2 regions of the Acidovorax sp. GW823-FHT02H02 genome follow, and region 2 is predicted to be linked to the other one. Evidence: riboswitches for the same ligand, from Rfam matches in the RefSeq annotation. Region 2 holds a riboswitch; the other holds the start of a gene.
The links. Region 2 has a riboswitch for cobalamin ahead of AC1RDS_RS00075 (TonB-dependent receptor domain-containing protein). Riboswitches for the same ligand answer to the same signal wherever they lie in the genome.
Positions count from the first base shown of each region.

Region 1 (9,640 bases), on a different contig from region 2:
GCCTGCATGCTAACCAGGGCGACCTTCGGAGCGCACACACTGAAGGAATCTGCTCGTGAATGCTCCCGATCAATTCATCGCCCAATCGGCTACCGTGGATGAGGCCGCTATTGCGCCCCTGCCTGGCTCGCGCAAGGTGTACATACCTGGTTCGCGCCCTGACTTGATGGTCCCGATGCGCGAGATCAGCCAGAACCCCACGCCCTCGGCTTTTGGCGGTGAGGAGAATCCGCCAGTCTTCGTCTACGATACTTCTGGTCCCTACACCGATCCAGCAGCACGCATCGACTTGCGCCATGGCTTGCCTGCGCTGCGCCAGCGCTGGATTGAGGAGCGCCAAGACACTCAGGTCCTTGAAGGCCTGACCAGCGACTTCGGCCGTACCCGAGCCGAAGACCACGCGCTGGATAGCCTGCGCTTTCCCGGTTTGCTGCGCCGGCCACGCCGGGCGCGAACAGGTTCCAACGTCACTCAGATGCATCAGGCACGCAGAGGCATCGTCACGCCCGAGATGGAATTCGTGGCCATTCGCGAGAACATGAACCGAGAGCACTACTTGGCCACGCTGACCGCCAGCGGTCCAGGGGGCGAGAAACTGGCACAAAGACTGGGCCGACAGAATCCAGGACAGGACTTTGGCGCAAGCATTCCAGCACGGATCACCCCCGAGTTCGTGCGTGACGAGGTGGCACGTGGCCGGGCCGTCATTCCCTGCAACATCAACCATCCCGAGTCGGAACCCATGGCCATCGGTCGCAACTTTCTGGTGAAAGTCAACGCCAACATCGGCAATTCGGCGCTGGGCTCCTCGATCAGCGACGAGGTGGACAAGATGACCTGGGCCATCCGCTGGGGCGCCGACACAGTGATGGACTTGTCCACTGGCAAGCACATTCATGAAACAAGGGAATGGATCATCCGTAACTCGCCAGTGCCCATCGGCACGGTACCGATCTACCAGGCGCTGGAAAAAGTGGATGGCAAGGCGCAGGACCTGAGCTGGGAAGTCTTCCGCGACACACTGATCGAGCAAGCCGAACAGGGCGTGGATTACTTCACCATCCACGCAGGTGTGCTGTTGCGCTACGTGCCGCTGACTGCTGATCGCATGACCGGCATCGTGAGCCGGGGTGGCTCCATCATGGCCAAGTGGTGCCTGGCCCATCACCAGGAAAACTTCCTCTACACGCACTTCGAGGACATCTGCGACATCATGAAGTCTTATGACGTGGCCTTCAGTCTGGGTGATGGCCTGCGACCGGGCTCCATCTATGACGCCAACGATGAAGCCCAGTTGTCAGAACTTCGCACCTTGGGCGAGCTCACGCAAAAGGCATGGCAACACGACGTTCAGGTGATGGTTGAAGGCCCTGGCCACGTTCCGCTGCACATGATCAAAGAGAACATGGACCTGCAACTGGAGCAGTGCCATGAAGCGCCTTTCTACACCCTGGGTCCGCTGACCACCGACATCGCTCCTGGGTATGACCACATCACCAGCGGCATCGGAGCGGCCACCATTGGTTGGTACGGCACGGCTATGTTGTGCTACGTGACACCCAAGGAGCACCTAGGCCTGCCGAACAAGCAAGACGTCAAAGAAGGCATCATCACGTACAAGCTGGCAGCTCACGCTGCCGACCTGGCCAAAGGTCACCCTGGCTCGCAGGTGCGTGACAACGCGCTTTCAAAAGCCCGCTTCGAGTTCCGTTGGCAGGATCAGTTCAATCTGGGGCTTGACCCTGACAAGGCACGCGAGTTCCACGACGAGACCCTGCCCAAGGACTCGGCGAAGGTGGCGCATTTCTGTTCGATGTGCGGCCCTCACTTCTGCTCCATGAAGATCACTCAGGACGTTCGCGACTACGCCAACAATCAGGGGCTGGACAACCAATCTGCATTGACTCGCGGGATGGATGAAAAATCCGCTCAATTCAAAGCATCGGGTGGCGAGGTCTACATCCCGATTACGCAGAGTTCTTAAGACCAACTTCAACACAGTCACCCCGATTGGCATTCACTTGGATATATTCTTCGAGTGTCTGCCTTGGGTCGGGTAGAGCCGGTCAAGGGCCGCCGACTCAGTTCGGCCAAGAGAAGTCATCCGTGATCATTTCCTACAGCGGTCATTTGCAGGTCATATCGACCCAAAGCGGTCGGCCAATAAGCGCAGGCAATGTCGGCGCAGCCACCACATTTCAGAACCAGCATGCGAATGTAGGTGTATGAGCTAAACTAAAAAGGTTGGTGCTCGCGGTGTATTTCACACATCGCAGTTAAACGGGAAGCAGGGAAGCTAACCCTTTCAGGGAAAACTCAACCTGCGCTGTCCTCGCAACGGTAAGTGGACGAGACTCACCTCTCACTCCTGTCACTAGCCACTGAGCATATTGCTCGGGAAGGCGACAGCAGCTTCCACCAGCCCGGATACCGGCCAACAAGGTGGCGCATCGCCAGGTGACGCTGTTTTCCCATTCACTGTCGAGGATGCCAGTGAGGGAGCGTTCAGATTCATACCTGATGAAATTTCACTCTGCTCAGCAAGGTGAGCTTGCCATTCGGAGCCTTAACGTGGTGTGGCACCCTTGCACGCAAATGGCTCGCGCACAGAAGACGCCGCCTCTGCCAATCGCACGAGGCGAAGGCCCTTGGTTGTTTGACACGCAAGGAAGACGCTACTTCGATGCCAACAGCTCCTGGTGGGTCAACCTGTTCGGCCATGCGCATCCTGACGTCAATGCAGCCATCAAAGCCCAGCTCGATACGCTGCCGCATGTCATGCTGGCCGGTTGCACGCACGAACCTGCCGTTCGGCTGGCCGAACGGCTAAGCGTCCGAACGGGTGGCTCGCTGGGTCATGTGTTCTTTGCCTCGGATGGTGCGAGTGCCGTTGAAATCGCGTTGAAGCAAAGTTTTCACAGCTGGCGCAATCAGGGGCAAACGCTCCGGCGCGAGTTTGTCTGTCTCAAAAATGGCTACCACGGTGAAACCATCGGTGCGCTCGCCGTGACCGACGTGGCCATCTTCCGTGACGCCTACGATCCACTGTTGATGCATGCACACATCGTTGAATCGCCGGACAGCCGACTCAACAACGAGGATGCCGCGTTTTCTGCCTTGCGCAGCTTGCTCGATGAGCGGGGCGAGCACATTGCTGCAGTGATCGTGGAGCCGCTAGTCCAGGGGGCGGCCGGCATGGTCATGCACTCCCCCGAATACTTGCGCAAAGTGCGCGCGCTCACCCGCCAGCACGGTGTTCACTTGATTGCCGATGAGATTGCGGTGGGCTGCGGGCGCACAGGAACCTTTTTTGCCTGGGAACAGGTTGACACAGCGCAGTGGCCTGATTTCGTCACCCTTTCCAAAGGGATCACCGGTGGAACATTGCCCTTGTCACTGGTGCTGACCACAGAGGCTGTCTACCGCGCATTCTGGAGCGATGACGTATCCCGTGGGTTCCTGCACTCTCACTCCTACACGGGCAACGCTCTGGCCTGTGCCGCAGCCAATGCGGTGCTGGATCGATTCGATGCTGGACAGATACAGGCCAATCGAGTCCAGGCCTCGGCCTTGAGCGAAGCATTTGCAGTTTTGTCAGAGCACCCTCGTGTCAAGAACTTCCGCCAGCGGGGAATGATTCTCGCTTTCGACGTCACAGATGCCGGCGACCGATTCAGCGAACGTTTTCACTTGGCTGCACGGCGTCATGAGTTGTTGATCCGGCCGATAGGCAGCACGGTCTACCTGATGCCCCCCTATGTAATCGACCAGGCAGCAGCGGATTTTCTGGCCCATGCCGTGGGCGTCACCTTGAACGAGGTTCTGCACCATGCTGCATGAGCATCTGACCCAGAAACTCGACGCCATAGCCCAGCAGCACTTGACCCGGGTGTTGCGCACCGCAGAATCGCCAACGTCACCTCATCAAATCGTCCGGAGTACAAACGGCGTCGGCCAGCAGAGGCTGATGTTCTGTTCAAACGACTATCTTGGGCTGGCATCCCACCCGCGCATTGCCGAGGCTTTGGCGGAAGGCGCGCAAATTTGGGCTGGTGGCTCGGGCGCCTCACACCTGATCAGCGGCCACACGCTGGCGCACGAGCGCCTCGAAGACAGGCTGGCCAGCTGGTTTGCGCCTCACATTCCACAGGCGCGTGTGTTGAGCTTCAGCACCGGCTATATGGCCAATCTGGCGGTTACCTCGGCTTTGGGGGATTCCGAAGCCGAATTTTTCTCGGACGAACTCAACCACGCATCCCTGATCGACGGCATGCGCCTGGCCAAGGCACCCGTTCAGCGCTATGCCCACGCCAATGTGGCCGAGCTGCGCAAGCTTCTGGCGTCCAGCACGGCGAAAATCAAACTCATCGTCAGCGACACCATTTTCAGCATGGACGGGGACATGGGCCCCTTGCCGGAGTTGCTGCAATTGGCACAGGAGCACGATGCGTGGCTGGTCCTCGACGATGCGCACGGCTTTGGCGTGCTGGGGGAGCGTGGACGTGGTGCACTGGAGCACTTTGGCCTGTGCAGTGAGCGCATCATTCTGGTCGGCACCCTGGGCAAGGCGGCTGGCTTGTCAGGGGCTTTTGTCGCCGCCCACGAACGTGTCATCGCCTATTTGATGCAGGCGGCTCGCACTTACATCTTCACCACGGCCTCCTTGCCTGCGGTCTGCCATGCCTTATTGGCCAGTCTCGATCTCATTGAAGGAGATGTTGGCCAACAACGCCGCAGACACCTGTTGGCACTGCAGCACCAATTACGCAAGGGCTTGGGTGAATTGCTGGATCGCCATGCCCATTGGGGTTGGCAACTGACCCTTTCATCCACACCCGTGCAACCGCTGATCGTTGGCTCCAACGACGCCACCATGATCCTGTCATCGGAGCTGGAGACGGCTGGCCTGCGTGTACCCGGCATCCGTCCGCCGACGGTTCCCGTGGGGCAGGCGCGATTGCGCATTACCTTGTGCGCCACACACACTGCAAGCGACATCGACCGCCTTTTGGATGCCGTAGAGGCAGCCGTGCAACGCATGGAGGGTGCATGAAGGGATTTTTCGTCACAGGCACCGACACGGAAATCGGAAAGACCGCCATCACAGCAGGGCTGACCCATTTGGCGGGTAGCCTTGGAATGCGCAGCGCAGCCGTCAAACCCCTGGCGGCGGGCCAGGACATCGTGAATAACCGATGGGTCAACGAGGACGTACTGCGCCTGCGCGCCGCTGCCAATATTGAACTGACCGACGCCCAGGTTGGGCCTTTACAACTGCGCACACCTTGCGCGCCTCATATCGCAGCCGAACTCGAGGGCATCACCATTGAGCCAGAAGCGTTGCTCGCAACCGTGCAGCGGACGCTGAGACTTTGCGACATTGGGTTTGTGGAAGGCGTGGGTGGTTTTCGTGTGCCACTGACCGCTGGCTGGGACACCGCCGATATGGCAGCAGATCTCGATTTGCCAGTCATTCTCGTGGTGGGCATGCGCTTGGGATGCATCAATCACGCACTGCTCACCGTTGAGGCCGTTCAAGCTCGCGGATTGCACCTGGCTGGCTGGGTTGCCAATGCAGTTGATCCCTCGATGGCCTATGTTGAAGATAATCTGGCCGCTTTATCGGCCCGACTGAATGCTCCTTGCTGGGGTCAGGTGCCTCGTCTGCCAGACCCCAATCCCGCGGCTGTTGCCGCTCACTTGAGCCTGAGCGCTTTGCGCGTGGCACTGGAAAACGCATGAACCTCAATCAAATCAAGACACTGACACCGACTACTGACGCGGACCGCCGCAACACCAAACCGTGGACGGTGGATGAAGTGGCAGCACTGTTTGAGCTACCGTTCAATGACCTGATCTTCCGTGCGCAGCAGGTCCATCGGGACAATTTTGACCCCAATGCGATTCAGCTCTCCTCGCTGCTGTCCATCAAAACGGGCGGCTGCGAAGAGGACTGCAAATACTGCCCGCAATCAGCCCATTTCGATACGGGCCTCAAAGCCGAAAAACTGCTCCCGCTGGAAGAGGTCTTGGACGCGGCCCGTGCAGCCAAAGCCAGCGGTGCCACGCGCTTTTGCATGGGGGCGGCCTGGCGTTCACCCAAGGAGCGTCACATCGAGCAGATTGGAGAGATGATCAGCGAAGTCAAAGCGCTGGGGATGGAGACCTGCCTGACCGCAGGCATGCTGGATGATGTTCAGGCCGAACAACTCAAGGATGCCGGGCTGGACTACTACAACCACAACCTGGACACCTCCCCCGAGTTCTACGGCCAGATCATCACGACCCGAACCTATCAGGATCGACTCGATACCCTTGGACGTGTTCGCCATGTTGGGCTGAAAGTCTGCACCGGCGGCATCGTCGGCATGGGCGAGACGCGCCGTCAACGAGCCGGTCTGATCGTCCAACTGGCCAATCTGGACCCTTATCCTGAATCTGTGCCGATCAATAATTTGGTGCAAGTGGAAGGCACGCCTTTGGCAGGAACCCAGAGACTGGACCCCTTTGAGTTTGTCCGCATGATCGCGATTGCCCGCATCTGCATGCCTCGGGCGATGGTTCGTTTGTCGGCAGGTCGAGAAGAAATGCCTGAAAGCCTGCAATCGCTGTGCTTCCTGGCGGGTGCCAACAGCATGTTCTATGGGGATCGACTGCTGACGACCAGCAATCCTCAGGCGGAGAAGGATCGCCTCCTATTGAGCCGTTTGGGTATGCACTGTGCCACTGAAACGGAGAGCAAGGTGAAGGTCGTTAACTAGCTACTCGCCCCATTTTCACTGTTGGTCTTCTGGGTGCCTGCGACGCAGGTCTCACTCTCCAGCGAGACACCCAATTCTCTATATCGTGCGGGGACTGAGAGTCTGCTTATGGCCGAAGGGCTGGCTTCGTGAATGACAGCTTCGCTTCGCTGCCAACGACTGGGATGGGTCGACTGCTGCCGGCCAGAAGGCGTCGTTGGTGTGTCCGCCCTGGTGGGCCCGTCTAGGCTGAATGCGGCCGCTCGATTTTCATCAATGGTACAGCCGTTGAGTGAATAAGCAGTCGTTCGCTACAGGTGCCGAATGTGTCCAGTGGGTCAGGGTCGGTGAGCCTGATCCGTATTAAGCCGGCATCCTCGCAAGGCGGCGTTGGCAGTTCGCATACTGTCATGACCGCTGTGTGCCTTTGTTTGGCTCATCGGCCGCCACTAGCACTCCTGCTGAGATGATGAATTCCGCAGCAGACTGGATGTCGCCCTGCAAGGCTTTGCATGCCTTCTCCGGGTTTTTGGTGCGAAGGGCTTCTACGAGGGCGGCGTGGTGGGTTAGGGCGGTGCGCTGGCCCACGCGGTCTGAGCCGGCGCGAATGTCATAGTTCAGGATCGGGCCGATTCGCAACCACAGGGCTTCGATCAACTGCATCAGCACCGGCATACGCGAACCGCGGTAAATGCCAAAGTGCAGTTCCTTGTTGAAAGCGATCAGCCGTGCCACGTCCTGCGGCTGGTTTTTCATTTCATCTACAAAGCCCTCGTGCCAGACTTGGATCTGGCGTACCTCGTCTTCAGTCATGCGTTCGGTTGCGGTTGCCGTTGCCAGTCCTTCAAGGTTCATGCGGATGCTTGTGATTTCACGAAATTGACTGACTGACATGAGTGGTACCCGCAACGTGCGGTTTGGCGTGAGTTCCAGCGCTTGCTCGGCGCTCAGGCGCTGAACCGCCTCTCGCACGGGCATCACGCTCACCCCCAGCGCCTCGGCCATGCTGCGTAGAGAAATCTGTTCACCCGGCATCATGCGGCCGCTAATCAACAGTTCCTTGAACTGCTCGTACACGTCGGCGCTCAGGGTCTGGCGTTTGAGAGGGGTTAGATGTTGCGAAACCGTCATGGAGATCTTGCCTTCTTGGGTGGGCATGTTTGTGTGCATGTGCTGGATATGCAACGAAGCTTAGCGTTTCCTGATCGAATATGGATCAGGCACAGGGTAATCACTGACATGGTATCTGTGATCACAGATTACGATCGGGATGCCAGGGTAAGCAATCGCCGCACTGGCCTTCCCTTCCCTTCCCTTCCTTTCCTTCCTATCGGGACCATACAGGAGACAAGTTCATGAGTGACAAGACACTTTCGCCCTCTCAGGCCAACCGTCGGTTGGTGGTGGGTGCCATGGCCAGCGCCGCAGCGGCCCTGGCGGCACCGGCCATCGTGCGTGCACAGCCCAACGTCCTACGCATTGGCCATCTGACCCCCCGCACCGGTTTTCTAGGCCCGATGGGCGAGTACGCCGTCATGGGCGCTACGCTTGCCATGGAAGAGGTGAACGCTGCCGGTGGTGCGCTTGGCCGACCGTTTGAGATCCTCTTTGAAGATAGTGTGAACCCGCAGACCGCTTCGACCAAGGCGCAACGAATGGTCGAGCGAGACAAGGTGGACTTTCTGGTGGGTGAGATCAGCTCGGCCTCGGGGCTGGCGATTTCGCAAGTTGCCACCCGTGCACAAAAAATGTTCATGCAAACCGGCTGCAACTCCGATGAACTGCGCGGTAAGAACTGCAGCCGCTACATGTTCCACCTGGAAGCCAACAACAGCATGTATGTGCGCACCATCGGCCGCGAGATGCTGCGTCAGAACATGGTCAAGGGCAAGCGCTGGATGGCCTTCACGGCAGACTACGCCTTCGGTCACGATCTGTTCGAGAAGACCAAGCGCTTCATGGACGAAAACGGCGCCATCTTCATCTCCAACGACATGGTGCCGACCGATGCCACCGAATTCAGCTCCTTGATCCTCAAGGTGCGCCAGCAGCGCCCCGACCTGGTGATGAGCAACCTGGCCGGCAACTCCACCACCAACTTCATGAAGCAGTACAAGGAGTTCAACCTGCCGATCCCTCTGGCCGGTGCCGACCTGAACGCGGTCAGCATCTGGGGCGCGGGCGAGGGCAGCTTCCAGGGCGCCTGGCCGATCATCTGGACACACCAGGTCAATGCCCCTTCGGCCAAGGCATTCACCGAACGCTTCACCAAGCGCTGGGGCCGTCCGCCCGACAACCAGGCCGTGGCCGACTACCTGGCGGTCAAGATCCTGGCACGTGCCATTCAGGAGACCAAGTCGGTCGACACGCAAAAGCTCATCACCTACCTGGAGAGCGGCGTCAAGTTCGATGTGCTGCGTGCCCGCGAAGGCTACTTCCGTCCCTGGGACCACCAGCTCATGTTCGAGATGTACACCGTCAAGCCCGTGGCCGGCAAGGCGGGCAGCAAGTGGGATGTGATGGAAACCAGCGCCCCGGTGCCTGGCCCCAACGAGAGCCTGGAAGTGCTGGCCCCCACGCAGCAGGAAAACGCCTGCAAGTTCAGCTGATCTGACTGAAGCCGGACGCTGCCGAAGCAGGCTTCGGGCGTCCGGCTTGCATGCATGACGGGATAACCGGACAACTGGAACACTGGGAGAAGGCCTTGGCCAACGAGTTTGTTTTTTTGATCGAGCAGGTCATCAACGGCCTGCTCATGGGCGTGTACTACCTGCTCATCGCGCTGGGGCTGTCGATCATCTTCAGTCTGGGCGGTGTGGTGAACCTGGCGCACGGCGCCCTGTTTGCGATTGGCGCCTACATGATGGTGCAGATCACCGACATCGCCGGCTACGGTGTGG
Region 1 is NZ_JBXAJH010000004.1:14,439-24,078, forward strand. It holds gene thiC (phosphomethylpyrimidine synthase ThiC) at 56-1,984, shown strand; cobalamin riboswitch at 2,231-2,453, shown strand; gene bioA (adenosylmethionine--8-amino-7-oxononanoate transaminase) at 2,521-3,840, shown strand; gene AC1RDS_RS05380 (aminotransferase class I/II-fold pyridoxal phosphate-dependent enzyme) at 3,830-5,053, shown strand; gene bioD (dethiobiotin synthase) at 5,050-5,742, shown strand; gene bioB (biotin synthase BioB) at 5,739-6,761, shown strand; gene AC1RDS_RS05395 (GntR family transcriptional regulator) at 7,149-7,871, opposite strand; gene AC1RDS_RS05400 (ABC transporter substrate-binding protein) at 8,096-9,349, shown strand; gene AC1RDS_RS05405 (branched-chain amino acid ABC transporter permease) at 9,445-9,640, shown strand, end outside.
Region 1: linked by a shared signal. The riboswitch ahead of bioA (adenosylmethionine--8-amino-7-oxononanoate transaminase) and the one ahead of AC1RDS_RS00075 (TonB-dependent receptor domain-containing protein) in region 2 are both predicted to bind cobalamin.

Region 2 (9,640 bases):
TGCTCCAGCGCGGCCTGGGTGGCGGCGGCGTCGCAGGCGCCGTGGTGCAGCACCCGGCCCGCGGCCATCACCACCATGTCATCGGCCTGCAGCGCCAGCGACACCTCGTGCAGCACGCTGACCACGGTGGTGCCCTGCGCCACCAGGGCGCGCACCAGCAAGAGCCAGTCGGCCTGGTGCGGCGGATCGAGGTTGGCCAGGGGTTCGTCCATGAGCAGCACCTGGGCCTGCACCGCCAGCAGCCGGGCCAGCAGCACGCGCTGGCGCTCGCCGCCCGAGAGCTGGCCCAGCGCGCGGTGGCGCCAGTCCCACGCCTGGGTGGCGCGCAGGGCCTGCTCCACCGCGGCGTGGTCGGTACCGCTGGGCGGTGACAACCAGGGCTGGTGCGGCAGGCGGCCCAGCATGGCCACGTCGTACACCATGAGATCATCGGCGGCCACCTCGTTCTGGCCCAGCCACGACAACGCCCGTGCACGCTCACCGCGGTGCCATTGCGCCAGGGGGCGGCCCAGCAGATGCACGCTGCCGCTGCAGGGCATGAGACCCGCCAGCGCGCGCAACAGTGTGGACTTGCCAGCGCCGTTGGGGCCCACGATGCTGGTCCAGCGGCCCGCCGGCAGCTGCAGCGTCACGCCATGCAATATGGGGGATTTTCCAATGCTGGCACTGATTCCATCCGCGCCAATAGCTATTTTTTCAGGAGCGTTTGCCATTTACAGCAGCCCCCCTGGCCCCGTGCGCCGGTGCATGAGCCACAGCAGGTAGCCGCCACCGAGCACGGCGGTGAGCACACCCACCGGCAGCTCCTGCGGGGCGATGAGCCCGCGCGCGAGCAGGTCGGCCGCCGCCAGCAGCACCGCCCCCATCAGGCTGGCCAGCCCCATGAGGCGGCCGTGCGGCACCTTGGCCACCGCGCGCACCAGGTGCGGCGCGGCCAGGCCCACAAAGGCGATCAGGCCCGTCTGCGCCACGGCCGTGCCGGTGGCCAGCGCCAGCACCGCCACCAAAGCGGCGCGCAGCGGCGCCAGCGGCAGGCCCAGGCTGTGCGCCGTGGATTCGCCCAGCGCCAGTCCATCGAGCACGCGCGACAGCGCCCAGGCCGCCACGAGGCACAGCCCCCACACCCCCGCCATCAGCAGGCATGAGGTCCAGCCCACGAAGCCGGTGGAGCCCAGCAGAAATGCCTGCATGGCCTGCAGCGAATCGGGCGACAGCAGCAGGATGAGCGAGGTGAACGCCCCCAGCACCACGCCCACGATCACGCCCGCCAGCAGCAGGCGCAGCGTGTGCTGCACCCCGCGCGCCAGCGCCAGCGTGAGCAGCACCGCCAGCACGGCACCGGCGAACGCGGCACCCGTCAGGCCCAGGCGCACCAGCCAATGGCCGGAAAACACCAGGGTCACCGCCGCGCCCTTGGCGCTGCCCACCATGCCCGCCCCGCCACCCATGAGCGCCAGCGCCGTGGCCACGCCCAGCGAGGCACCCGAGGCACTGCCCAGCAGGTAGGGGTCGGCCAGCGGATTGCGAAACAGCCCCTGCGCCACGGCGCCCGCCAGGCCCAGCAAGGCCCCGGCGCACCAGGCGCCCAGCGTGCGCGGCAGGCGGATGTCCCACACGATCTGCCAGGCCATATCACGGGCAGCGCGGGAGGCGGAGTCGGAGCCGTCGCCCCACAGCGCGGGCCAGAGGTTCTCCAGCCCCACGCTGCCCACGCCCGTGCCCAGCGGCACCAGCAGCATGCTGGCCGCCACCAGCGCCCACCCCAGCCAGCGCCCGCGCCGTGCCACAGACAGGCTCATGGACGCCCCGCCGCAGTGCCCCGGGCGGCAGGCACCGTCTTGCTGGTCAGGCAGCGTGCCATGAGGCGCGCGCCCTCGGCCATGCGCGGCCCAGGCCGCACCAGAATGTCCGCCTCTTCGGGGGAGAACACGCACAGCCGCTGCTCGCGCAGGGCACGCAGGCTGCTCCAGCCGGGACGCTCGGCCAGGCCGTCCACGCTGCGTGCGCTGATCATGATCAGGTCAGGGTCGGCCCGTACCACGAATTCGGGGTTGAGCTTGGGGAAAGGCCCGAGCGATGCCGGCAGGATGTTGCGGGCGCCCAGGCGCGCAAGGGTCTCGCCGATGAAGGACGAGGTGCCCGCGCCATACGGCCCGCGATTCACCTCGAAGTACACGCGTGCGTTGCGGGCGGCAGGGGGCACCGACTGCGCCGCCGCCTCGACCGCCGCATCGATGTGGCGCCATACGCGCAGCGCATCGGGCACGGCCAGCACCTGGCCGATCTTGCCCATCACGCGCTGCACGTCGGCGTGGCTCCTGGGCTCCAGCGCCACCACGGTCAGGCCCAGCGATTCGAGCCGGGCCGACGCGCGCGACGAGGTGGCCATGACCACCACATCGGGCCGCAGGGCCACGATGGCTTCGATGTTCGGATCGAGCCCACCGCCCACCTGGGGCAGCCGCGTGACGGCCTCGGGCCAGTTGGAATAGCGGTCCACGCCCACCAGCCGGTGGCACTGGTCGAGCGCGCAGAGGGTTTCGGTGAGCGAAGGCAGCAGGCTCACGATGCGCTGGGGCGGCCGCGGCAGCGTGACGGTGCGGCCCCGGTCGTCGGTGACCTGGATGGCCTGGGCGGATGCCTGCGCCTGTGCGAGGCCCGCCATGAGCAGGCCCAGCGCGACAAGGATGGCGATCACCCACAGGATGCGGCGCACGGGAGTTGGTTTCATGGCTTCATTTCAAGGTCAAGGGCAGGCCCGCTGCCATCAGGGTGACGCGGGGGCACAGCTGGGCCACCCGCTGGTTCAGGGTGCCCAGGGCATCGACAAAGGCGCGCACCTCGCGCCCCAGCGGTATGACTCCCAGGCCGATTTCGTTGCCCACCAGAACCACAGGGCCCGGGGATTGCCGAACTGCTTCCAGAAACATGGCTGCCTGCGCTTTCCAGCCATGCGCCAGAGCCTGTTTCTGTTCAAAGTCCATGGTTTCCGCACCCATGGGCATGGTCCAGTGGGTCAGCCACAGCGTAAGGCAGTCCACCACCACCAGGGTGTGCGCCGTGCCGAGGCGCGCCACGGCAGCGGCCAGATCGTGCGGCTCTTCCACGGTCTGCAGGCCGGGCACACGCAGGGCGCGGTCGCGCTGGTGGCGGGCGATGCGCTCGCGCATCTCGTCGTCCCAGGCCTGCCCCGTGGCGATGAGCACGGCGCGGTGCGCGCCCGATTGCGCCAGCCAGTCGCGCGCCAGCAGCTCGGCACGGCGCGACTTGCCGCTTTTCTGGCCACCGAGGATGAGTTCGGTGGTGATGGGCGATGGCGACACGGTCATGCAGGCACTCCGCCCAGCAGATGGGCCGCCGCCTCGGGGCTGGAGGGAAACCACGCATGGAAGTAGCTCGCGTGCAGGCTGTCCTGCCGGTACAGCGCCTCGCCAGCCGCCGGTGCAGGCGCTTCGCCGGGCCGGACCGTGCGAGCCACCACTGGCGCGCTGCTGTCGCTGGTCGAATAGTGGAAGGTATGGCCGCGCAGCGTGTGCGCCGCCACGTCCACCTGCTGCGGCCCCAGCGCGGCCAGCCGCTTGTGCAGATTGACATGGCCAGGCAGCAGCCCCCACAGCGGTGCCGTGCTGCCGTCGGTCAGCGTGATCGATTCCATCAGCGCCATCATGCCGCCGCACTCGGCCCACAGGGCTTTGCCGGCTGCCACATGCGCGCGCAGGCTGGCCTGCATGCCGGTGTTGGCCGCGATCTGCGCGGTGTGCAGCTCGGGGTAGCCACCGGGCAGCCACACGGCATCGCAGGCGGGCAAGGCGGTGTCGCGCAGGGGCGAAAAGAACACCACGCGCGCGCCCATCTGCTCAAGCAGCTGGATATTCGCGTCGTAGATGAAGCAGAACGCTGCATCCCGCCCCACGGCCACCGTGCGCCCAGCGAGCAAGGCGGGCACGGCCGGCAAGTGCACGGGCGCGGGGAAATCCACCGCCCAGCGTTGCAACTCCTGGGCGGTCATCTGCCCCAGCGGCGTGGCCTCCAGCGCATCGGCGGCGGCATCGAGGCGCTGCTGGCTGTCGGACAGCTCGTGCGCCGCCACCAGGCCCAGGTGCCGCTCGGGCAGCAAGGCCCCTGCAGACCGGGCAGCGCCCGCATCGGCGCTGGCAGTCACCCGCATCAGCGCACCCAGCCAGTCTTCGGGTGCCCGCAGGCCGGACCGCAGCATGTCGGCGTGGCGCGCGCTGCCCACCCGGTTGGCCAGCACGCCCGCCCAGGGCAGGCCTGGGCGATAGTGCTGCAGGCCAAACGCCAGTGCACCAAAGGTGCCGGCCATGGCGGAGGCGTCCACCACCGCCAGCACCGGCACGCCGAAGCGCTCAGCCAGGTCGGCGGCGCTGGGATCGCCGTCGAACAGGCCCATCACGCCCTCGATGAGGAGAAGGTCGGCCTCCTGCGCCGCTGCGTGCAGGCGCTGGGTGCAGTCAGCCGCGCCGGTCATCCACAGGTCGAGCTGGTGCACCGGCGCACCGCTGGCGAGCTGGTGCCAGTGCGGGTCGAGAAAATCCGGCCCGCACTTGAAGACGCGCACTTTCAGGCCCTTGCGCGTGTACAGCCGCGCCAGGGCGGCAGTTACCGTGGTCTTGCCCTGGCCCGAGGCGGGGGCGGCGATCAGGAGCGCGGGGCAACGGGCAAAGGCAGACATGGCAACCTGCACTTACTGAGGCGCCCACTTCACGCCGACATACAGCGTGCGGCCGGGCGTGGCGTAGGTGCGGGCCAACTGGTAGTCCTTGTCGGCCAGGTTGTCGACGCGGGCCAGCAGGGTGTAGTCGCGGGCGATGCGGGTGCTGGCGTAGAGGTTGACCAGGGCGTAGCCGCCCAGCACCTGGGTGTTGGCCACGGTGTCAAAACGCGGCCCGGAGGCTTGCACCTCGGCGCCCAGCGTCCAGTCGGCGATGCGCGTATCGGCGCCCACGGTGGCATGGCGCTTGGCGCGGCGGGCCAGCTGCTTGCCGCTGCCCAGGTCGCGTGGATTCTGCAGGTCGAGCGAGCCATGCAGTTGCACACCCGACAGCTGGTACGACCCGGCAAACGTCACTCCCTCGTACTGCGCGCGGGCGGTGTTGGCATAGCAACCGAAAGCCGATGCACAAGTGCCTGCACCGACAAACGAGATCAGGTTGGAGACCCGGTTGCGGTAAGCCACCACCGAGAAGCTGCTGCGGTCTTGCGCATAGCGCAGGCCCAGCTCGGCGTTGCGGCTGCTTTCAGGCTGCAGCGTGGCCACGCCGTATTCGCTGAAGCGGTGGTACAAGGTGGGCACCCGGAAAGCCGTGCCCACGGATGCCGTGGCGCGCCAGTGCGGAGCGAAGGCATAGCCGTAGGACGCACTGCCGGTGTCCTTGCCGCCGAACTCGCTGTCGGAGTCATGGCGAACATTGAGCTGCAGGGTATGGCGACCGGCGTTGTAGCCATAGCCCAGCGCCAGCGCATCCTGCGACCGGCTGCTGTCGATGGGAGCGTTCTGCAACGCGTCCTCACGGCGCTCCAGGGCGGCGCTGAAGCGATGGGCTCCCCAGCGGAAATCGTTCTGCCAGAGATAGCCGCGCAGCTTTGTCTCGGTGAGGTAAGGCGATGGCGTGGTTTCGTAGCGGCTGGCCGAATCGGTGACCGACACGCGCATGCTGTAGGCATCCGACCATTGCGCCGCCCAGGTGAGGCCTGCCGTGCGCAAGCGGCTCAGGTTGCGGTCATCGACGGGCCGGGCCGCTTTGTAGGACACATTGTCATAACCCGAGTTCAGGCGGCTGGCCAGCAGCGTGGCGTCCAGGCGGTGCCGCGCGTCGATGCGAAAACCCAGCCGGGCGTTGCCCGAGGTGCTGCGGTAGTTGTCGCGGTCGGGGTTGTGGGAACCGCTGACCTTGGCGTCAAAGCCATCACTGATTTCGCGCGCAATGCCCAGCGAGTAATCGAACGCCCCCTCTTGTCCGGCCGCGCCGCTCACACCGGCCTCGATCTTGCGGGTGCCCTGGCTGCCCACGCCCACGCCCACGTAGGGCCTGGCGGGTCCTTCGCCCCGGCGGGTGAAAAGCTGGATCACGCCGCCAATGGCGTCGGAACCATACACCGCAGCGGCAGGGCCGCGCAGCACTTCGATGCGGTCGATCTGCGACAGCGGAATCTGTTCCCACTGCGCACCACCCGTGGATTGCGAATCAATGCGCACGCCGTCGATATAGACCGCCGTGAAGCGCGATTCGGCTCCCCGCAGAAAAACGTTGCTGGCATTGCCCACGCCGCCATTGCGCGAAATCTCGATGCCCGGCAGGCGCGCCAGCACGTCGGCCAGGCCCGTGGCACCGCTGGCTTCAATGGTTTCACGGTCCACGATCGACACGTCGGCCACCAGATCGGCCAGGGGCTGCTCGGTGCGCGTGGCGGTCACCACCGTGTCTTGCAGCGAAGGCATGCGTGCGTTTTGCGCCAGCAGCACGGGCGCTGCGAGCGGCTGCGCCTGCACCGCATGGGCGGACACGCAAGACAGGATCGCCAGCACACAGGGGCGCAGGCACAGCGGCGCAACACGGCGCGCACGAGGGGTACGGATTTTCATAGGAATCATCGTCAACAAACTACCCGAGCCGGCTTCCCCGCCAGCATGTGGGAGACAAGGCCTTGCACGCCTCCAAAGGCGCGCGAAACCACCGTGTTGGCCGGTATCCGGGCTGGCGGAACGCCCTCCAATGCCTTCCCAGGTGCTTGTTCAAGGCGCCCAGTGGCTTGTGAATGGAGAGGGAATCAAGTGATTCGTCCGCTGACCGTTGCGGGGGCAGCGCAGGCTGGGCACACCATGGCTGGTGCAACCTCCCTGCTTCCCGTTGAACTGCGGTATGTGAACCACACCGCGAGCACCAACGGCGTGATTTTAAGGGCATTCCAGGTGCACCCCTCTACAATTGCGGGCTGTATGGAAGCTCCCTCCACCATCGACCAGATCGCCGACCGCGTTGAACGCCTGCTCTTGCGCCACGCGGAACTTCAACGCACCAATGCCCTGCTGGCAAGCCAAGTGTCGGTCCTCACGCAGGAGCGCGACTCCCTCAAATCGCGCCTGAGCGCCGCCCGCGCCCGGGTGGATGCATTGCTCGAACGCCTGCCCCCATCCCCCCCTCCCAAGGACGCCGAATGAAGCAAATCGAGGTGCAGATACTGCAGCAAAGTTATCTGCTGTCCTGCCCCGAGGGGCACGAGTCGCGATTGCTGGAAGCGGTGGAGCGCGTGGACACCGCCATGACGCGCATCCGCGATGCCGGCAAGGTGCGGGCACGCGAACGCATTGCCGTGCTGGCGGCGCTGAACCTGGCATTTGATATCGCCGACCGGGAAGCTGCCGACCTGGCGGCTGCGCACATTCATCCAGCCGCCCTGCCCCACCCCAGCGAACCCGCCAGCCAGCCCTTCAACGCAAGCGCGGATGCCCTGCGGCTGCAGGCACTCGTGCAGCGCCTGGATGGCGCCCTGGGCGAAGACGGGCGCCTGCTCTGAGGAACGGGCGTGCAGCGCGCCCTCTGTTGCCACCTTGGCATCGGGCAGTACCTGCAGTCCGAGCGGTCAACGCCTACAATAGAGGCGTCTGCGGTGCTGCCGGGCTTTATATTTCCTTGAACCAATGCTCACTGAGCACGGGCTTGGTACATCGCCCGGTGAGCGTGATCATCTCGCGTCAGATGAACCCAACGCCTGGCTGCCCTCGCCCACCTGAACCCCCGGTTCAGGATGCCGGTCCGGTGGCACTTGCAGACACCCTCTTTGCTCTCCCGTCGGCGCAGGCACCCCCTGCGCAGATGCGGCACATTCAGTACCCCCGGACTTCTTGGCATGATGCTCGAACCCCTTCTGGTTGTTGAACTCGCAATCCTCGGTCTGGGCACCGGCTTTCTGGCAGGCCTGCTCGGCATTGGCGGCGGCATGCTGCTGGTGCCTTTCATGACCTACATCCTGGGTCACCAGCAAGTGACCCCCGACCTGGCGGTCAAGATGGCCATTGCCACCTCCATGGCCACCATCATGTTCACCTCCGTTTCCAGCGTTCGCGCACACCACAAGCGAGGTGCCGTGCGCTGGGACATCGTGCGAAGGCTGGCACCAGGCATCGTGATCGGCGGGCTGGTGGCGAGCCTGGGCGTTTTTGCGTTGCTCAAGGGGGCGTTTCTTGCGATCTTCTTTGGGCTTTTCGTGAGCTTCTCGGCCTTTCAGATGTTTCGGAACAAGAAGCCTGCGCCGTCCCGGCAGATGCCGGGAACCGGCGGACAACTGGCGGCCGGGGGGGTGATTGGTTTTCTGTCTGGCCTGGTGGGCGCGGGCGGTGGTTTTGTCAGCGTGCCGTTCATGACATGGTGCAACGTGGCCATTCACAACGCCGTTGCCACCAGCGCCGCGCTGGGTTTTCCCATTGCCCTGGCGAATGTGGTGGGGTATGCGGTGGGCGGTCAGTCTGTGGCAGGCCTGCCATCGGGCTCGCTGGGCTACATCTGGTTGCCTGCACTGGCCGTCATTGCCACCTGCAGTGTGCTGACCGCACCCTTGGGTGCGCGGGCGGCGCACCAGCTGCCGGTGCAACAACTCAAACGTGTTTTTGCCAGCCTGCTGCTGATGCTGGCGGCCTACATGCTCTGGAAGGGTGTGGCGGCTTTCTGAGACGACGCCCCTCCGATACCAACAAGGTCAGCGAGCCACCCACCGCTGGCACCACCGGTGAACCCCGATTATTCGACCGGTGCAAACTGCGCCAGCCCGTGGCTGGAGTTGAACAGCAATTGACGGAACTCGGCGCCTGGCAAGCCCGGTGAGCACAGGAATCCCTGAAAGTGCCCGCACTGCAGCTGCTGCAGCATGGCACGCTGTCCAACGGTTTCCACGCCCTCGGCCACCACTTCGATATGCAGCGCATGCCCCATGCTGACGATGGCGCTGACAATGGCGCGGTCGCCGTCATCCTCCGGCAGTCCCCGCACGAAGGATTGGTCGATCTTGAGCTTGTCGATGGGCAGCTTCTTCAGATAGGCCAGGCTGGAGTAGCCCGTGCCGAAATCGTCAATGGCCAGGACCACACCCAGCGCGGCCAGTGAGAACAATCGCAGTTCCATTTCCTGCGCGTCCTGCAGCAGGATGGTTTCGGTCAGTTCCAGCTCCAGCAAGGTCGGCGGCAACTGGTACACAGCCAGCAGGCGCGTCAGGCGCTCGACGAAACCGGCCTGGCGAAACTCCAGCGCAGACACATTGACGGACACCACAATGGGCATGCCCTCGTGCATCCACTGCGCCGCCTCCCGCACGGCCTGCTCCATGACCCACGCCCCCAGCGTCACGATATAGCCCGACTCCTCCGCCAACGGCACGAACTGCGCGGGAGATACCACGCCAAACTCGGGGTCGGTCCATCGGATGAGTGCTTCCGCGCCGACGATCCGGCCGGTAGCGAGGTTCACCTGGGGCTGATAGTGCACGGCCATCCGCTGCTCGCCCAGCGCCTGGCGCATGGCGTGCTCCAGCTTCATGCGCGACAGCAGGTTGGCGTTCATCTGCGGTTGGTAGAAGCCATAGCTGCCACGCCCCCGCTCCTTGACGCGGTACATGGCCGTATCGGCCT
Region 2 is NZ_JBXAJH010000001.1:11,140-20,779, forward strand. It holds gene AC1RDS_RS00050 (ABC transporter ATP-binding protein) at 1-713, opposite strand, end outside; gene AC1RDS_RS00055 (FecCD family ABC transporter permease) at 714-1,799, opposite strand; gene AC1RDS_RS00060 (ABC transporter substrate-binding protein) at 1,796-2,731, opposite strand; gene AC1RDS_RS00065 (bifunctional adenosylcobinamide kinase/adenosylcobinamide-phosphate guanylyltransferase) at 2,736-3,329, opposite strand; gene AC1RDS_RS00070 (cobyrinic acid a,c-diamide synthase CobB) at 3,326-4,693, opposite strand; gene AC1RDS_RS00075 (TonB-dependent receptor domain-containing protein) at 4,706-6,604, opposite strand; cobalamin riboswitch at 6,686-6,922, opposite strand; gene AC1RDS_RS00080 (DUF904 domain-containing protein) at 6,959-7,180, shown strand; gene AC1RDS_RS00085 (cell division protein ZapA) at 7,177-7,536, shown strand; RNA gene ssrS (6S RNA) at 7,619-7,798, shown strand; gene AC1RDS_RS00095 (sulfite exporter TauE/SafE family protein) at 7,873-8,688, shown strand; gene AC1RDS_RS00100 (sensor domain-containing protein) at 8,757-9,640, opposite strand, start outside.